4 regions of the Paenarthrobacter sp. NPDC057981 genome follow, and region 3 is predicted to be linked to each of the others. Evidence: riboswitches for the same ligand, from Rfam matches in the RefSeq annotation. Region 3 holds a riboswitch; each other region holds the start of a gene.
What was found. A riboswitch is a leader RNA that binds a small molecule or an ion and turns the genes downstream of it on or off. The one in region 3 is predicted to bind thiamine pyrophosphate.
Positions count from the first base shown of each region.

Region 1: it holds a riboswitch for thiamine pyrophosphate, as region 3 does, so the genes downstream of both, thiD (bifunctional hydroxymethylpyrimidine kinase/phosphomethylpyrimidine kinase) here and thiC (phosphomethylpyrimidine synthase ThiC) in region 3, are expected to answer to the same signal.
Region 2: it holds a riboswitch for thiamine pyrophosphate, as region 3 does, so the genes downstream of both, thiO (glycine oxidase ThiO) here and thiC (phosphomethylpyrimidine synthase ThiC) in region 3, are expected to answer to the same signal.
Region 4: it holds a riboswitch for thiamine pyrophosphate, as region 3 does, so the genes downstream of both, ACFVSI_RS05915 (ECF transporter S component) here and thiC (phosphomethylpyrimidine synthase ThiC) in region 3, are expected to answer to the same signal.

Region 1 is NZ_JBHVQI010000011.1:77,232-81,275, forward strand. It holds gene ACFVSI_RS12110 (Rne/Rng family ribonuclease) at 1-2,623, shown strand, start outside; TPP riboswitch at 2,710-2,808, shown strand; gene thiD (bifunctional hydroxymethylpyrimidine kinase/phosphomethylpyrimidine kinase) at 2,799-4,044, shown strand, end outside.
Region 2 is NZ_JBHVQI010000022.1:21,780-25,823, forward strand. It holds gene ACFVSI_RS17225 (TM2 domain-containing protein) at 1-272, opposite strand, end outside; gene thiE (thiamine phosphate synthase) at 363-1,046, opposite strand; TPP riboswitch at 1,074-1,195, shown strand; gene thiO (glycine oxidase ThiO) at 1,186-2,430, shown strand; gene thiS (sulfur carrier protein ThiS) at 2,465-2,701, shown strand; gene ACFVSI_RS17245 (thiazole synthase) at 2,705-3,502, shown strand; gene ACFVSI_RS17250 (hypothetical protein) at 3,561-3,863, opposite strand; gene ACFVSI_RS17255 (DUF3107 domain-containing protein) at 3,898-4,044, opposite strand, start outside.
Region 3 is NZ_JBHVQI010000023.1:45,370-49,413, forward strand. It holds gene ACFVSI_RS17645 (alpha/beta fold hydrolase) at 1-259, shown strand, start outside; gene thiC (phosphomethylpyrimidine synthase ThiC) at 247-2,061, opposite strand; TPP riboswitch at 2,056-2,163, opposite strand; gene ACFVSI_RS17655 (amidohydrolase family protein) at 2,260-3,342, shown strand; gene ACFVSI_RS17660 (VOC family protein) at 3,420-4,044, shown strand, end outside.
Region 4 is NZ_JBHVQI010000003.1:249,650-253,693, forward strand. It holds gene ACFVSI_RS05905 (energy-coupling factor transporter transmembrane component T family protein) at 1-377, opposite strand, end outside; gene ACFVSI_RS05910 (ABC transporter ATP-binding protein) at 374-1,930, opposite strand; gene ACFVSI_RS05915 (ECF transporter S component) at 1,930-2,550, opposite strand; TPP riboswitch at 2,626-2,761, opposite strand; gene ACFVSI_RS05920 (NUDIX domain-containing protein) at 2,933-3,622, shown strand; gene ACFVSI_RS05925 (DUF4235 domain-containing protein) at 3,648-3,908, shown strand; gene mnhG (monovalent cation/H(+) antiporter subunit G) at 4,006-4,044, opposite strand, start outside.

The DNA.
Region 1 (4,044 bases), on a different contig from region 3:
TTTCCAGGCTCCGGACCTGACCACCGTTCCGCGCGCCGCAGCTGTGGAAGAGAAAGATGACGAGGCTGAAGACGACGCCGAAACCGGCGCTGAAGGTGAGCTGGATGAGGGTGGCAGTCGTCGGCGCCGCCGCAGCCGTGGCCGCCGTGGCCGCCGCGGGACCGAGCGCGAGAATGACACAGAAGACGGCACTGACTCCGGGGACGACGAGGCTCCGGCAGCTGAAGCCCTGGAAGACGGCGTTACCTCGCGTCGTCGTCGCAGGCGCCGCCGTGGGGACCAGGACCTTGAACTGACCGGCGGTTCGGACGATGATCCGCCCAACACGGTCACCCGTGTCCGCGCACCGCGCCCCATCACGGAAACTGCCCCCTCCAACCGCGTAGCCAGCGTCAAGGGCTCCACGCGGCTTGAGGCGAAGAAGCAGCGTCGTCGCGAGTCCCGCGAGACAGGACGCCGCCGCCAGGTCATCACGGAAGCGGAGTTCCTGGCGCGCCGCGAGTCGGTGGACCGGCAGATGATCGTCCGCCAGCGCGACGACAGAATCCAGATCGGCGTCCTTGAGGACGGCGTGCTGGCTGAGCACTTTGTGTCCAAGACGCAGCAGGACTCCCTGATCGGCAACGTGTACCTGGGCAAGGTCCAGAACGTCCTGCCCTCAATGGAAGCTGCCTTCGTGGATATCGGACGCGGCCGCAACGCGGTGCTCTACGCCGGTGAAGTGAACTGGGACGCGGTCAACCTTGAAGGCCAGCCGCGCCGGATCGAGAACGCACTGAAGTCGGGGGACTCGGTCCTGGTCCAGGTCACCAAGGACCCCGTGGGCCACAAGGGCGCCCGCCTCACAAGCCAGATTTCCCTCCCGGGCCGCTACCTGGTGTACGTGCCCGGTGGATCCATGACCGGCATCTCCCGCAAGCTGCCCGACGTCGAACGCAACCGCCTCAAGCGGATCCTCAAGGACCGACTGCCGGAAAACGCCGGCGTCATTGTCCGCACCGCCGCTGAAGGTGCGTCGGAAGAAGAACTGACCCACGACATCAACCGACTGCGCGCGCAGTGGGAGGGCATTGAAGGGCAGGCTTCCTCCACCAAGGTGCTGGCACCGGAACTGCTCTACGGCGAGCCGGACCTCACCATCAAGGTGGTCCGTGACGTCTTCAACGAGGACTTCTCCAAGCTGATCGTCTCCGGTGACGATGCCTGGGACACCATAGAGGCCTACGTCACCTACGTTGCTCCCGATCTGGTGGGCCGGCTCGAAAAGTGGACCAAGGACCAGGACATCTTCTCCGCTTGGCGCATCGATGAGCAGATCCACAAGGCACTCGAACGCAAGGTCTTCCTGCCCTCCGGTGGTTCGCTGGTGATCGACCGCACCGAGGCCATGACCGTGGTGGACGTCAACACCGGTAAGTTCACCGGCAGCGGCGGCAACCTGGAAGAGACCGTCACCAAGAACAACCTTGAAGCTGCCGAGGAAGTAGTCCGGCAACTCCGCCTGCGTGATATTGGCGGCATTATTGTCATCGACTTCATCGACATGGTCCTGGAATCCAACCGCGATCTTGTGCTGCGGCGCCTGGTCGAATGCTTGGGGCGCGACCGTACCAAGCACCAGGTTGCTGAAGTGACCTCGCTCGGTTTGGTGCAGATGACGCGCAAGCGCATGGGTACCGGCCTCCTTGAGGTCTTCGGTGAACAATGTGAGCATTGCGCAGGGCGCGGTGTGGTGACACACGACGAGCCCGTGGAGCATCGTCGTGCCAACGTGGCGGCTGTCGAGCAGCACCGTCCCAACACCGAGGCGCAACAGCCCACCGCACGCACGGAACGCAAGCGTCGTCGCGGCAAGGGAGGAGCGCAGGGGGCAGCCGAAGCACCCGCCCAGGTCCATTCGGCGCCCTCAGCTCCGGCTGCACCGGCGGCCCACCCGGAACCACAGGACCCTGCGCGCCAGGCAAAAGCTGAAGCGACCCGTGCAGCGCTGGCGACGATTGCCGCCGCAGCCCATGCAGCCCACCTGCACGATGACGAAATCCACAAGGCCGAAGAGCTTGCACGGGCTGCAGGACAGCACGAGGCCGGCGCAGGCTCCGTTCCTCCCGCGGCAGAGCATGCTCCGACGGACCAGGCCACTGAGGCCCACGATGCCGCCGTCCGTGAAGCCCGCTCCACCCCGGTGCTGCGCTTCGGCGGCGAAGAGGTTGCGCTGCCATTCGTTGAACACCATGACGAGCCGCAGACGTCCAAGCCTGCCATGAGCCTGGACCGTTTGGCCGAGGCGTTCTCGCACCTCGGTGCCGCTCCGTCCGCCGAGGACGAGGGCCCTTCGGAGAGTGCAGCGGACCTCAAGGCTCCTGCAGCCCCGGAAGCCGCTGCACAGGTTCCTGTGTCGGAGGAAGCTCCTGCGGCTTCGAGGGGTCGCCGAGGTCGCCGGAACCGCAGTGCCAGCAGGGCACAAGGTGCGGCCAATGAGACCAGTGTTGAGCACCATGAGGAATCGGCCACAGCTGCCCAGGGATCGGCGCACGAGTCCAAGGCGCCGGCAGAACCGGTCCGGAAACCAGCTTCGGAGGAACCCATCATCCTGGGTGTCGGCGTGCCGGCTTCCGAGCTCTGATCGACGTCCGCGGTTTCGAGGGCCCTGTAATATCCGCCAGGAGCGGGCATTGCGGGGCCCTTGCCTTTTTCGGTGCGTTAGGCTGGGGGACTGACACGGGGTGCCAGGCGTTGGGCCGGGCTGAGATCCAGACCCGTTGAACCTGTCCGGTTAGCACCGGCGAAGGGATGTCCTCATGGCTGAGTTGTCATATTCCTCTGTGTACCCGTTAGTGGCGGAGCACACGCAGACCCCGCGGGTACTGAGCATCGCAGGCTCCGATCCCTCCGGAGGGGCAGGAATCCAGGCAGACCTGAAGAGCATCGCCGCCCACGGCGGATACGGAATGGCTGCCATCACTGCCCTGACTGCACAGAACACCCAGGGTGTCAGTGCGGTGCACGTACCCCCGGTGGAATTCCTGCGGCAACAGTTGACCGCGATCAGCAGCGATATCGCCATCGATGCCGTCAAGATCGGGATGCTGGGGGACGCCGAGGTGATCAACGAGGTCCGCAGCTGGCTCGAGGAGGTGCGCCCCGCCGTCGTCGTTCTTGACCCGGTGATGGTGGCCACCAGCGGTGACCGCCTCCTGACGGAGTCGGCCGGCGATGCTCTTCGTTCCTTGCTGCCGTTGGCCGACCTTGTCACGCCCAACCTGCCGGAGCTTGCCATATTGTTGGGCGAGGCGGAGGCGGCCGATTGGGCCTCGGCTCTGGAGCAGGGCAAACGCTTGGCCGCGGAATGCGGAAACACCGTGCTGGTCAAGGGCGGTCACCTGGCTGGCTCGGAATGTCCGGACGCGTTGATCAACACAGGTGGCTTGCTGCAGCAGGATGTCGTCGAGGTAGCCGGTCCCCGGATTTCGACAAAGAACAGCCATGGCACTGGGTGCTCGTTGTCGTCAGCGCTGGCCACAGTCCAGGTGCGTACGGGTGACTGGGAAGCGTCGTTGCGCGAGGTAAAGCCCTGGCTGCTCCAAGCGCTGAGGGGGTCAGCTGAGCTGGAGGTGGGCCGAGGCAGCGGGCCAGTGGACCACTTCCACCACCAGCGCAAACTCCACACCGGCGGGTTCGCTGCCACTTTGTGGAAAGAAGCCGTTCCCGAGCTTGAAAGAATCCACGAGCTGAACTTCATCCAGGAACTGCAGTCCGGGCAGTTGCCGGAGACGGCGTTCAGCTACTACCTGGCCCAAGACGCCATCTATTTGAATGGCTATTCCAGGGTGCTGGCCCGGGCAGGTGCCTTGGCGCCGACTGAAGATGAACAACTGTTCTGGGCCAAGGGCTCACAGCAGTGCCTGGAAGTGGAATCGGAACTGCACAGGAACTGGCTGAGTACCCGTGAGGCCTCGGGCGTGACAGGACCGGTGACCAAAGCCTACGTGGACCACCTGCTGGCCGCCTCGACGTCGGGCAGCTATGCAGTGGTTCTGGCCGCGA
Region 2 (4,044 bases), on a different contig from region 3:
AGCTTGGCTATGCCGGTGCCGATCTTGCCCAGGTAGAACCGGTCGACACCCAGTCCGCCCAGGAGCAAGGAGAGGATCCAGGTGACCACGAACGACTTTGCCGTTCCATCGCCGCCCGGAGGGCCGTAAGAACCCGAACCCGGCGTGGGTTGATAGCCGGAGTAGGGCCCACCTTGATAGGGGCTGCCATAAGGGGCAGGTGCGTTGGGGACCGGAGGAACACCCGCTCCTTGTCCGTTATCGGGCGCGGGCGGGTAATTCGGGTAACTCACGTGGACTTCCTTCAGTGGTGCGGGTGCGAGGTTTTGGATGGCGGACCGGCGGGGACCGGCCGTCGGGCAGCGTGGCCCGCGGGGTTGCCGCTAAGCGGCGTCGAGGGCTTCGAGCAGCGACTTCGCTGCCGCCGTCGGGTCTTCCGCCTCGGTAATGGCGCGGACGACGACGATGCGGCCGGCGCCGGCTGCGAGTACCTCTTCTACGTTGCCAAGGTCGATTCCACCGATCGCGAACCAGGGCAAATCAACGGCCCCGCCTGTGGTCTCTTCAGCGCGCTTGATCGCTTCTGCGGCATATGTGACCAAGCCGGTTCCCACGGCGTCGCGGCCGGGCTTGGTGGGCGTTGCCCATACCGGGCCAACACAGAAGTAGTCCAGACCCGGGTCGCTGGGCGAGGAGGTGATGGCCGCGTTCACTTGCTCGGGAGTGTGGGTGGACAGGCCAATGACGGCAGGGTGGGGCAGGAAGGTACGGGCGACCTCCAGGGGCAGATCCTTTTGCCCCACATGGAACACAGGAGCCCCGGAAACACTGGCAATATCGGCCCGGTCGTTGACTGCCCAGAGCCGTCCATGGCGTTCGGCAACGCTGCGCAGGACGGTCAGCAATTCCAATTCCTCAGCAGCTTCGATCGTCTTGTCGCGGAGTTGGATGATGTCCACTCCGCCCCGGAAGGCTGCATCGACAAAGTCTTCAAAATCGCCTTGGCGTTTGCGCGCGTCAGTGCACAGGTAGAGGCGGGCCGAGGCGAGGGATTCATGCTGGGTCATGGAAACCACACTAGTTCCTCTAAACTGGGCACGTACCGCGGGAGCCGCGACGACCATCATTGTGACCGTCCGGCTGAGAGGGCTTGGGAGCCGACCGCTTGACCTGATCCGGCTAGTACCGGCGTAGGGAAGGAAACAGATGGCAGAAGCCATTCACGCAGATGTCGCCATCATCGGCGGTGGGATCATTGGCCTGGGCATAGCCCATCAAGCACGGAAGCTGGGCCGCTCCGTGGCCCTCATCGACCCGGCGCCTGCCAGTGGCGCTACCTTTGCGGCTGCCGGAATGCTGGCACCGGTGAGCGAACTCCACTACCAGGAAGAAGACCTCCTGGACCTCATGCTCGAGTCATCCCGATTGTGGCCATCATTCGTGGGCGGCCTGCCTCAGCCCACGGAAGCCACCGGATACAGCACGACGCCGACCCTCGCCGTGGGTGCCGACGCCGCGGACCGCAGGGCGCTCGCAGACCTTCGCGCGGCTCAGCTTGCGGCGGGCCTGGAGGTCGAGCCGCTGTCCCTGCGTGAGGCACGGAACCGCGAACCACTGCTGAGCCCGCAAATTTCCTGTGCCTTCGACATTCGTGCGGATCACAAGGTTGATCCGCGGAAATTGGCGGCCCACCTTTTGGCGGCCCTTGCCGCGCATTCGCCGGACGATGGCAGCTGGGTGAAGGGGGCCGAAGATGGGTTCGCCGTTGAGGCCTCTGCCCGAGGGTTGTTGTGGGACGGGGACCGGGTTGCCGGCGTCGAGCTTGAAAACGGCGGCACCGTCCATGCCGCCGAAACGGTCGTGGCCAACGGGCTGGGAGCCCCTCACTTGCGGGGCCTTCCCGAGGGGCTCAGCCTTCCGGTCAGGCCGGTCTACGGAGACATCCTCCGCCTGCGCGTCCCGGCGCACCTCCGTCCGCTTGTAACCGCCACAGTCCGGGGAATGGTCCGTGGAGTGCCTGTCTACATCGTTCCGCGGGAAGACGGAACCGTGGTGATCGGCGCTACGCAACGCGAGGACAGTCTGTCTGCGACCTCCAACGCCGTCTCGGCCGGTGGCGTCTACCAGCTCCTGCGCGACGTGCAGGTTCTGGTGCCTGCCGTGGCTGAACTCGAACTCCTGGAGGCAACGGCCCGCGCACGACCAGGAACTCCGGACAATGCCCCGTTGCTGGGTCGTGTGGACAATTCCACCGGCGAGGTTGAAGGCCTCGTGATCGCCACGGGATTCTTCCGGCACGGTGTCCTCCTCACTCCCGTCGCCGCCGCGATCGTGGGGGAGCTGCTTAGTGGTTCCACGGACCCCCGCTGGTCCATCTTCCGCCCTGACCGCTTCAATGCAACGCGGGGTCACTTATGGCCCATGGAAACCCCTTCAGGGGGCCATAAGTGACCCCGCGTTGCTTTCTCCACAGCAAGGAAACAGTATGAACATCAAGCTCAACGGCACCGTGCACGAAGTGATCGATGGCGCTTCCGTCAGCAGTGTGGTCACCGCCGTCACCGGCCGCGCCTTGGACCACCGCGGACAGGCTGCCGACGGCGGAAAGCTGGGTGTCGCCGTCGCCCGCAACTCCGAAGTGGTACCGCGGAGCCAATGGGCGGCCACTGCGCTGGCCGACGGCGACGAACTCGAACTTGTGACCGCAGTACAGGGAGGCTGAACGATGATCCAGGCAAACACAGAAATCCGCACCGACGCATTGGTGATTGACGGCGTCGAACTGGGCTCCAGGCTGATCATGGGCACTGGAGGTGCGCCCAGCCTTGACGGTCTGGGAGCGGCGCTCCTGGCCTCTGGAACCGAGCTCACAACAGTGGCCATGAGGCGCTACTCGACCGCTGAAACCGGTTCGCTCTTCCAACTCCTGGTGGACAACAACATCCGCGTCCTGCCGAACACGGCGGGCTGCTTCACGGCAAAGGACGCTGTGATGACGGCTGAACTGGCCCGCGAGGCGTTGGAGACCGACTGGGTAAAGCTGGAAGTCATTGCGGACGAACACACGCTCCTGCCCGATGCGGTGGAGCTGGTCGAGGCAACGGAGCAACTGGTGAACAGGGGCTTCAAGGTCTTCGCCTACACCAATGACGATCCCGTCCTGGCGCTGCGTCTGGAGAACCTGGGTGCCACGGCCGTCATGCCGCTCGGCTCACCCATTGGAACCGGGCTGGGGATCCTCAATCCGCACAACATCGAACTCATCGTGTCCCGCGCCTCCGTGCCGGTGGTGCTGGACGCGGGCATAGGCACTGCCTCCGATGCCGCCCTTGCCATGGAGCTGGGCTGCGACGCTGTCCTGCTGGCCACTGCCGTGACCCGCGCCCAGAACCCCGTGCAGATGGGGCAGGCTTTCAAGCACGCCGTCATCGCCGGCAGGTTCGCCAAGCAGGCGGGTCGGATTCCGAAACGTGAGCACGCCCTGGCTTCTTCCGCGATGGAAGGCCGGGCAGAGTTTCTCTAACCGGGCCTTAAACGATGATGACCATCACCTCCAGGTGATGGTCATCATCGTTTAAGGCCTAGAGCCGCAGCGCTTTGGTCAGGGCTTCAGTGTCGTGCTTGGTGCGTGTGCGTCCAAGGTAGACCACCACGCCCGCTGCTGCAGCGGTTCCGAGCACCATCGGCAAGACCCATGGGATCCATGTTGCGCCCGGCTGGTATCCAAGCCCTGCGCTGATGAAAGCGATCCAGCTCAGGGCACCGACAGCGGCCGAGACGCCAGCCGGCAGCGCGATTCCATACCTGCTGTGCCGCTTGTCGTTGGCCCACACAATGAAGCCGGTGGCAACGGTGACCAGGACCACGATGACGAGGGAAAGCATGGGAGCTCCTTAGCGGCAGTTGGGCGGTTACGTGTCAGAGGGCGCCGAAGCCGACCCTGCGGACTTCCTCGGCGCCGATCTCCACATAGCCCAGCACGTTTCCGGGAACGATGATCTGGCGGCCCTTTTCGTCCGTCAGCCGCAGTTCCGAGCCCTTGGACACGGCTTCGGCCACGATCTT
Region 3 (4,044 bases):
GCGCTCGGCCCGTCGCTTGAGGCTGCAGGCGCCCCCGTGGGGAGCACCGCTGCACATCGTTCCCGGAGTACCCACCCTTGTCCTGACGGGCGGGTGGGAACCTCTGTACGAGGAAATTGCCGCGTACCTCCAGGAGACCGGCGCCCTCCGCCGCGTTGCAGCGGGCGGGCACCGGCCCCAGGATTCATCCGACGGCGATCACATCATCCGCAGCTTCGTTGCAGACGTGGGACGGACCCGGTCGGTTCAGGCATCCTGAGTTCGCGGTACTTGAAGTTCCGGCAAATACACCTTCCCGCCGGCGGCGAGGAATTCTGCACTCTTTTCCCGCATGCCCTCTTCCCTCACGTCGTCGTACATTCCTGCGATGGCCGCTTGTGACTCCGCCGAGCCATACTCGTCGCGGATGTCCTGGCTGATGCGCATGGAGCAGAACTTGGGACCGCACATCGAGCAGAAGTGTGCCGTCTTGGCGGGCTCTGCCGGCAGGGTTTCATCGTGGAAGGACTCCGCGGTGACCGGATCCAGGGACAGGGCAAACTGGTCCCGCCAACGGAATTCGAACCTGGCTTTGGACAGGGCATCATCGCGCTCGTGTGCTCCTGGGTGTCCCTTGGCCAGATCTGCTGCATGCGCCGCGATCTTGTAGGTGATCACTCCTGTTTTCACGTCGTCCTTGTTGGGCAGGCCCAGGTGCTCCTTGGGCGTGACGTAGCAGAGCATGGCTGTGCCGTACCGGGCGATCTCAGTGGCACCGATGGCCGAGGTGATGTGGTCATAGCCGGGAGCGACGTCGGTGACCAACGGTCCCAGCGTGTAGAAAGGGGCCCCCTTGCACAGTTCCTGCTGCCGTTCGACATTCTCACGGACCAGGTGGAACGGAATATGCCCGGGACCCTCCACCATGACCTGCACGTCGTATTCCCAGGCTCGCTGGGTCAGTTCGGCCAGCGTATCCAGCTCAGCAAATTGTGCGGCATCGTTGGCGTCGGCAGTAGCACCCGGGCGCAGGCCGTCTCCCAACGAGAACGCGACGTCGTACTGGGCAAAGATTTCGCACAGCTCGTCGAAGTGCGTGTAAAGGAAGTTTTCCTGGTGGTGGGCCAGGCACCATCCGGCCATGATGGATCCACCGCGGGAGACGATGCCCGTGACGCGGTTGGCGGTCAGCGGCACATACCTCAGCAGCACACCGGCGTGGATGGTCATGTAGTCCACGCCCTGTTCGCACTGCTCGATCACGGTGTCGCGGAAGATCTCCCACGTGAGCTTGTTGGCCTCGCCATTGACCTTCTCCAGCGCCTGGTAGATGGGCACTGTGCCGATCGGTACCGGGGAGTTCCGGATGAGCCACTCGCGGGTGGTGTGGATGTCGTCGCCCGTGGACAGATCCATGACAGTGTCAGCGCCCCACTGGGTGGCCCACTGCAGTTTGTCCACTTCCTCCGCGATGGAACTGGTGACGGCGGAGTTTCCGATGTTGGCGTTGATCTTCACCAGGAAGGCCTTGCCAATGATCATGGGCTCGGACTCGGGGTGGTTGATGTTGTTGGGAATGATCGCCCGGCCGGCGGCAACTTCGCTGCGGACCAGTTCCACATCGCAGTTTTCACGCAGCGCCACGAACCGCATTTCGGGCGTTACCATTCCCTGCCGCGCGTAGTGCATCTGGGTGACGGTTTTGCCTTCGACGGCGCGGCGGGGCACGGGTTGTGCACCCCTCCATTCGGCAGAGGCGGCGCCGCGCCGCAAAGCCGCCTTGCCGTCGTCGAGCAGGTTGCGTTCACGGCCCGTGTACGCGGCAGTGTCGCCGCGGGCCTCGATCCAAGCGGCCCGGAAGGCTTCAAGGCCCACTACGGGATCGCTCCCGGGGCCCGCCGTCCGGTACACCTGCAGTGGCGGGTTCGCCTGGCCATTGGGGGAGGGCTCAAGCGAAATTTCGGTCACCGGAACGCGGATGCCGGTGGCTGGGTCTTCGACATAGGCCAGCGAATGGGACTTCAGGGACTGCGTAACAACCTCGTTTTGGGCAGGGCTGTGCTGTGTTTCGATGGTGCTCAAGGATTACTCACTTCCTTCGCCGGCATTACCCGGACAGGTTCAACGGTCGCAGGCCGCCTCAGCCCGATCTCAGCCCCTGCAAGGGCCCCCGTGTGGTCATGACGAAGCTACCACAGCTCCCATGCGCTACCCAGTCACATGGCACCTGGTCACATGTTGGCTGCACTTGCCGGCCCTGTACCGGACTAGGATTCTGGCATGTCCAACATCATCGAATTCAGCGGACCCGTGCTCGTCGCCGCAGATCAGGAGCGACGCGGGATGTGGTCCGTTGGGGGCACACTGACGTTCGAGCGCCCCAAGGAGCAACCGGACAGAGTGCTTGACGGCTGGGTCCTGCCGGGATTCGTTGATGCCCATTGCCACATCGGACTGGGCGCCGGTGGTGCGGTGGATGGGCCCACGACCCTCGCGCAGGCCCAGGCGGACCGGGACGCGGGAACCCTGCTCATCCGCGACTGCGGCTCACCCAGCGACACGCGGTGGGTGCAGCAGCGCGAGGACTTGCCCCGCCTGATCAGATCCGGCCGCCATATAGCCCGAAGCCGCCGGTACCTGCGCGGATTGGGTCACGAGATTGAGCCGGAGCAGTTGGTCGAGACCGTCCGGAAGGAAGCCCGCGACGGCGACGGCTGGGTGAAACTGGTGGGCGATTGGATAGACCGGGGTATTGGTGACCTGGCTGCCTCCTTTCCGGCGAAGACGGTCAAGGATGCCATTTCCGCCGCCCATGACGAGGGCGCCCGGGTCACGGCGCATTGCTTTGCCGAAGACACCATCGACGACATGCTTGATGCCGGTATCGACTGCATCGAACACGCTACGGGTCTGTTGCCACGCCACATTCCACGGCTCGTGGAGCAGTCCGTTCCGATCGTTCCCACACTTGTCAACATCGCGACCTTCCCGGATATCGCCGCCCAGGCTGCGCCCAAGTTTCCTGAATACGCGGACCACATGACGCGCCTCTGGGATCGTCGGCGTGAACGCGTGGTGGAGGCGTACGAGGCCGGAGTCGCCATTCATGCCGGTACGGATGCTGGCAGCGTCATCCGGCATGGCCGGATCGCAGACGAGATGAACGAACTGTACGACGCCGGCCTGCCGCCGGCAGCGGTCCTTGATGCGGCCACTTGGGGCGCCCGCAAGTGGCTGGGAGCCGAGGCCATCAGCGAAGGGGCGAGTGCCGACGTCGTGATTTGCCATGAGGATCCGCGCCGGAATCTGGCTGCCGTTTCCGCGCTGAAGCACGTCGTCCTTCGAGGGCAGCTGATCCGCTAGGAATAAATTGAAGCTTCAAGTAATTTAGATGGGTAGAACGAGCCGAAAGGCGGCCGCATCGACACCGGGAGCTTCACATGTCCGCTTCATCCAACCAGGACCTACTGCCTGCCGACCTCGCCATGGGCACTGTCATGCTCAAAGTCGGCGACATGAAAGTCATGAGTGACTACTACCAGCGCGCCTTGGGGCTGGAAGTTGTGGCCGAGCAGGACGGCGGCCTCTACCTGGGGCGGGTCGGCAAGCCCGTCGTCCATCTGGCGCCGGCCGCCGGTCTTCACCTGCCGGGGCGTGGTGAGGCCGGGCTGTTCCACACCGCCATCCTCTTCCAGGACCAGCCCTCCTTGGCGGCCACCATCGCAACCGCCGCCGGATATGAACCCCGGGCCTTCGTGGGAAGCGCCGACCACCTCGTCAGTGAGGCGTTCTACTTCACCGACCCCGAAGGCAATGGCATTGAGCTCTACTACGACAAGCCGCGTGAAGGCTGGCAGTGGGACGGCAAGAATGTGGTCATGGACAACGTGGCCCTTCCGCCGCAGCGCTTCCTCCAGGAACACCTGAGCGAAGCCGCGGTCACAGGCCAGCACGAGGCTGCGGCCGGGGTAGGGCACGTCCACCTTCAGGTTGGCGATGTCGCGACGGCCCACAACTTCTACGTCGACACCCTGGGTTTCGAGAAGACGGCGGGTTGGCACGGCC
Region 4 (4,044 bases), on a different contig from region 3:
ATCAGCAGGATCGCCGGGAGGGCGATCGCCAAACCGCGCAACATGAAACCCAGCCCCAGCTGAAGGGAACCTTCGCTGATGGACCAGAGTCCGACGTCGAGCAGTACAGCGCCGCTGTCGGCGGCCACAATGGCGGTGCTCCAGCCCCCGATCACGGCCGCGATGATCAGCGGCCATGCGCGAAGCCACAACAGCCGCAGCGTCAGGCCGGCCAACGGGAAAAGTGCCAATTCCGCGATCAGCGCAGTGGATGCCGAGACCCAGTCGATGGACAAGGCCAGCACCAGCGAGATGAAGAAGACGGCCACGAACTTCGCCAGGGGGTTCGCCCGGGTCAGGAGTGCGTGGTTTCCGCTCAGATTCAATGCGTCCTTCACGCGGCACCCGCTTCCTGATGCGCTGCTTCGCCCTGCGTTGCCGGCCCCAGTCGCAGCTCCGTCCCGCCCAGGACCGCGCTGAACTCCTGGTCGTGGGTCACCGACACGACTGCCGTCCCGGCATCGAGCAGCTCCGAAAGGAACGACGCCAGCTCGGCCCACGTATTGGCGTCCTGGCCGAACGTGGGTTCATCCAAGACCAGCACCTTGGGGTGGGCCGCCAGCACTGTGGCTACTGAGAGCCTCCGCTTCTCCCCTCCGGACAAGGTATAGGGATTCGCGTCCACCAAATGGCCCAGTCTCAACCGCTCCACCAGTTCGTCGACGCGCTCTTCGCCGTGGCCAAGGTGTTTTGGACCGAACATGAGCTCGTCCAGGACCTTGCCGGTGACGAATTGGTGCTCCGGTTCCTGGAAGACAGTGCCAATCCGGGAGATCAGCTGATCGGCTTTCCATTTGTACGGGTCAATGCCGGCTCCGTCTGAAAGCTCGACGCCGGCACTCACCGCGCCATCCACCGGCGCCAGAAGACCGGCCAAGGTGAGTGCGAAGGTGGACTTGCCGGCACCGTTCGGCCCGGTAATGGTCAATGCCTGGCCGGCTCTGACCTGGGCGGTGATGTCTTTCTGCGCGGGAACGGGCGGGACGGTCCTGAAGCCCTTCCGCTTGGGCTTTTCCCGGGAAACCGCAAGGTTCTGGGCCACGAGGAGCAGCTCGCTGGGACCGTCCGCCTGCAGCCGTGCCCGGGTCGCGGGAACGTAACCGGGTACCCACACGCCCGCTGCCATCAGCGTGGATCGTGCCTCGGAGAGAACCTGGTCCGGCGGCCCGTCCAGCAGTGTTCCCCCACCGGCAGAACCGGGCTGCAGGACCACGATCCGGTCCACCAGGTCCTTCCACACGGAAACCCTGTGCTCCACAACCACCAGCGTGGCACCGGTCTTGTCCAGGCAGCGGCGCACTGCGTCCCGGACCTCCAGCACGCCTGCGGGGTCAAGGTTGGCCGTGGGCTCATCGAGCAGGATCAGCCCGGGCCGCATCGCCAGAATGCCCGCCAACGCAAGCCGCTGCTTCTGGCCTCCGGAAAGTGCCGCCGTCGGGTGGTCCAACGCCAAACCGCCGCCGGCAGCGCTACGCAAGCCGACGTCGTCGAGCGCTTCGTGCACACGGGACCAGATCTCATCCCGGGGCACAGCCAGGTTCTCCGCACCGAAGGCGACGTCGTCGCCCACGCGCGAGAGGATCACCTGGGTTTCGGGGTCCTGCTGCATCAACCCGGCGCGGCCCCGCGACTCCCGGGGCGCGGCGCCGTCGATCAGCAGCGAGCCGGTCTCGTCCGAGTCGTCTTCCTCGTCACCCAGCACCCCGGCCAGGGCGTGCAGGAGCGTGGACTTGCCGGCCCCGGATGGGCCCAGCAGGAGGACCCGCTCCCCTGGTTCAATCCGCAGGTCCAGGCCCTGGATGGCTGGCGTGGAACGCCCCGCATGCCGCCACCCCCACCCCTCGGCGGAAATGGCGGCAGGCTTGACCGTGCCGCTCTGTGTGGCGGGCATCAGCTGAAGACTGGCTCCGAAGCGGCCTTGCGCGAGGCGAAGGAACTGAGAACGCCAGTCTTCGCCAGACCGCGGGTGGCGATCCAGGACAGTGCGCCGGCGATGATGGCGCCGGAAAGCGTGCAGAACGCGATGTAGGTCAGCTTGTCGATGGCCTCATAGGCGATGTTCCAGCCCCACGGGAGGAAGGAGTCGTTAAGGCCGCAGAAGAGTCCGGCACCTGCACCCGCGAGAAGCGACGTGGGCAGGTTGAACTTCTTGTAACGGAACGCCGCGAAGATGAGCTCCGCGCCGAGACCCTGCAGGATGCCGGAGATCAGCACCGTGGTGCCGTACTGCGAGCCCATGATGAGTTCGCCGGTGGCGGCCACAGCCTCGCAGAACAGGGCTGCGCCGGGCTTGCGGATAATGAGCATGCCCAGGACGGCGGGGATCATCCAGCCGCCGGCGATCAGGCCGGTCAGCGGCGGGTAGGCCGCGTTCATGGGGATGGATACGATCGCGGCGCCCTGAGACCAGGCCCAGAAGATCACGCCGCCGGCGATGGCGATGAGGGCTGCCACCACGATGTCTACAACTCGCCAGCCGTAACTGGTCTTCTTCACGTTTACCGTGGTCATTTTCTGCCTCCTGAGGTTACAGGAGGGGAAAGTGCTCCCCGGAGTCCACCTGGCTTGCGCCGTCCGGATCCGGACACTCTGAGAAGCTCGACTCCCTTGCGCCGGTACTAACCGGATCAGGTTCGAGGGTCTGCGGCTGTCCGCACTCTCAGCGCCCTCGCGTCTCCTGCGTGGTGCAGGATTCGACGGAGGCGCTCCCCTGTCGTTATCAAATCTGCCCTGATGGGCTGGTTCAGTTTACACCTTGGCGTGCTTGGGAGCCCGGGTGGGCGGGCAGGCGGGGTCATATTCCGTCCTTGCCCTTGCGAGGCCCGCTCTGCGCCCCATTCCTCGCCCGTGGCACGCAGAGCAGGCCCCGCAACGCACCTGCGAGAATGACTGCATGACGGATCTTCCCGGCTCCAGCCTTCCCGACACCACGCCAGTGTCCGAGCCACGCCTCGCAGCCAGCGTCATCCTGCTCCGCGATACCCCGTCCGGGCTCGAGGCGTTCGTCCAGCACCGGGTCAGCACCATGGACTTCGCTGCGGGGATGGTGGTGTTTCCGGGCGGCCGGGTGGATGCAACGGATCAGGCCGGATGGGATTACCCGGCGGAGCTGCTCCACAGCCACGCTGCCGCCTGGGCACAGAGTTCGATTTCCTCGGATCCAGCCCTGACGCAGAAGGCCGCGGGTACCGTCCTCGCTGCAGCCATCCGCGAGGTCCAGGAAGAGGCTGGGCTGGCCATAGAGGCCGCAGCCCTGCGCCCCTGGGCCAACTGGATCACTCCAGTGGATATGCCCAAGCGTTTTGACACCTACTTCTACATCGCGAAACCCGCACCGGAAGCGCAGCCTCGGCACCAGACCACGGAGGCCTGGCAATCACTGTGGATGCCTGTCAGCGGAATTTTGGCCGCCGAAGCTGAAGGCGGGCTTAAGTTGATGCCGCCCACCTATTACTTGCTCAAGGAAATCGCGGCTTTCGACTCCGTGGACGCCCTTTGGTCGGCCGAACACCCGGTGATCCCGGTGCTGGCGCCGGTCGGATCCTTGACTGCGTTTCTCAAGGAACGGGAGAACCGCAGGTAGCCTGCCGTACAGCTAGGCTGGGGGCATGAACCTCTTTTTCAAGCTGTTGGGCGCCGGAATTAGCCTCGGCGCAGGCTTTGTCGGTACCAAACTCGTCAACAAAGGCTGGGAAAAGGCCACGGGCAACAAGCCGCCCACAGGCAACGACGACATGGAAACGAGCCTTCGCTCGGCCCTGACCTTTGCGTTGGTTTCCGCCTTCGTGAGCACGCTGATCCAAGTCCTCACCAGCCGGGGCACGCAGCGGGCCATTGCCCGTTTCGCGAAGTCGCAGGACATCGTCTAAGCACCACCGGGACAAGCAACGCGGGGTCACTTATGGCCCAAAAGTCCCTCGGGGATGGGCCATAAGTGACCCCGCGTTGCTTTAAGGTTCGGATTGCTTAGGGCTCCAGAGGCTCCTGGCCGGCGGCAGCCCTTTG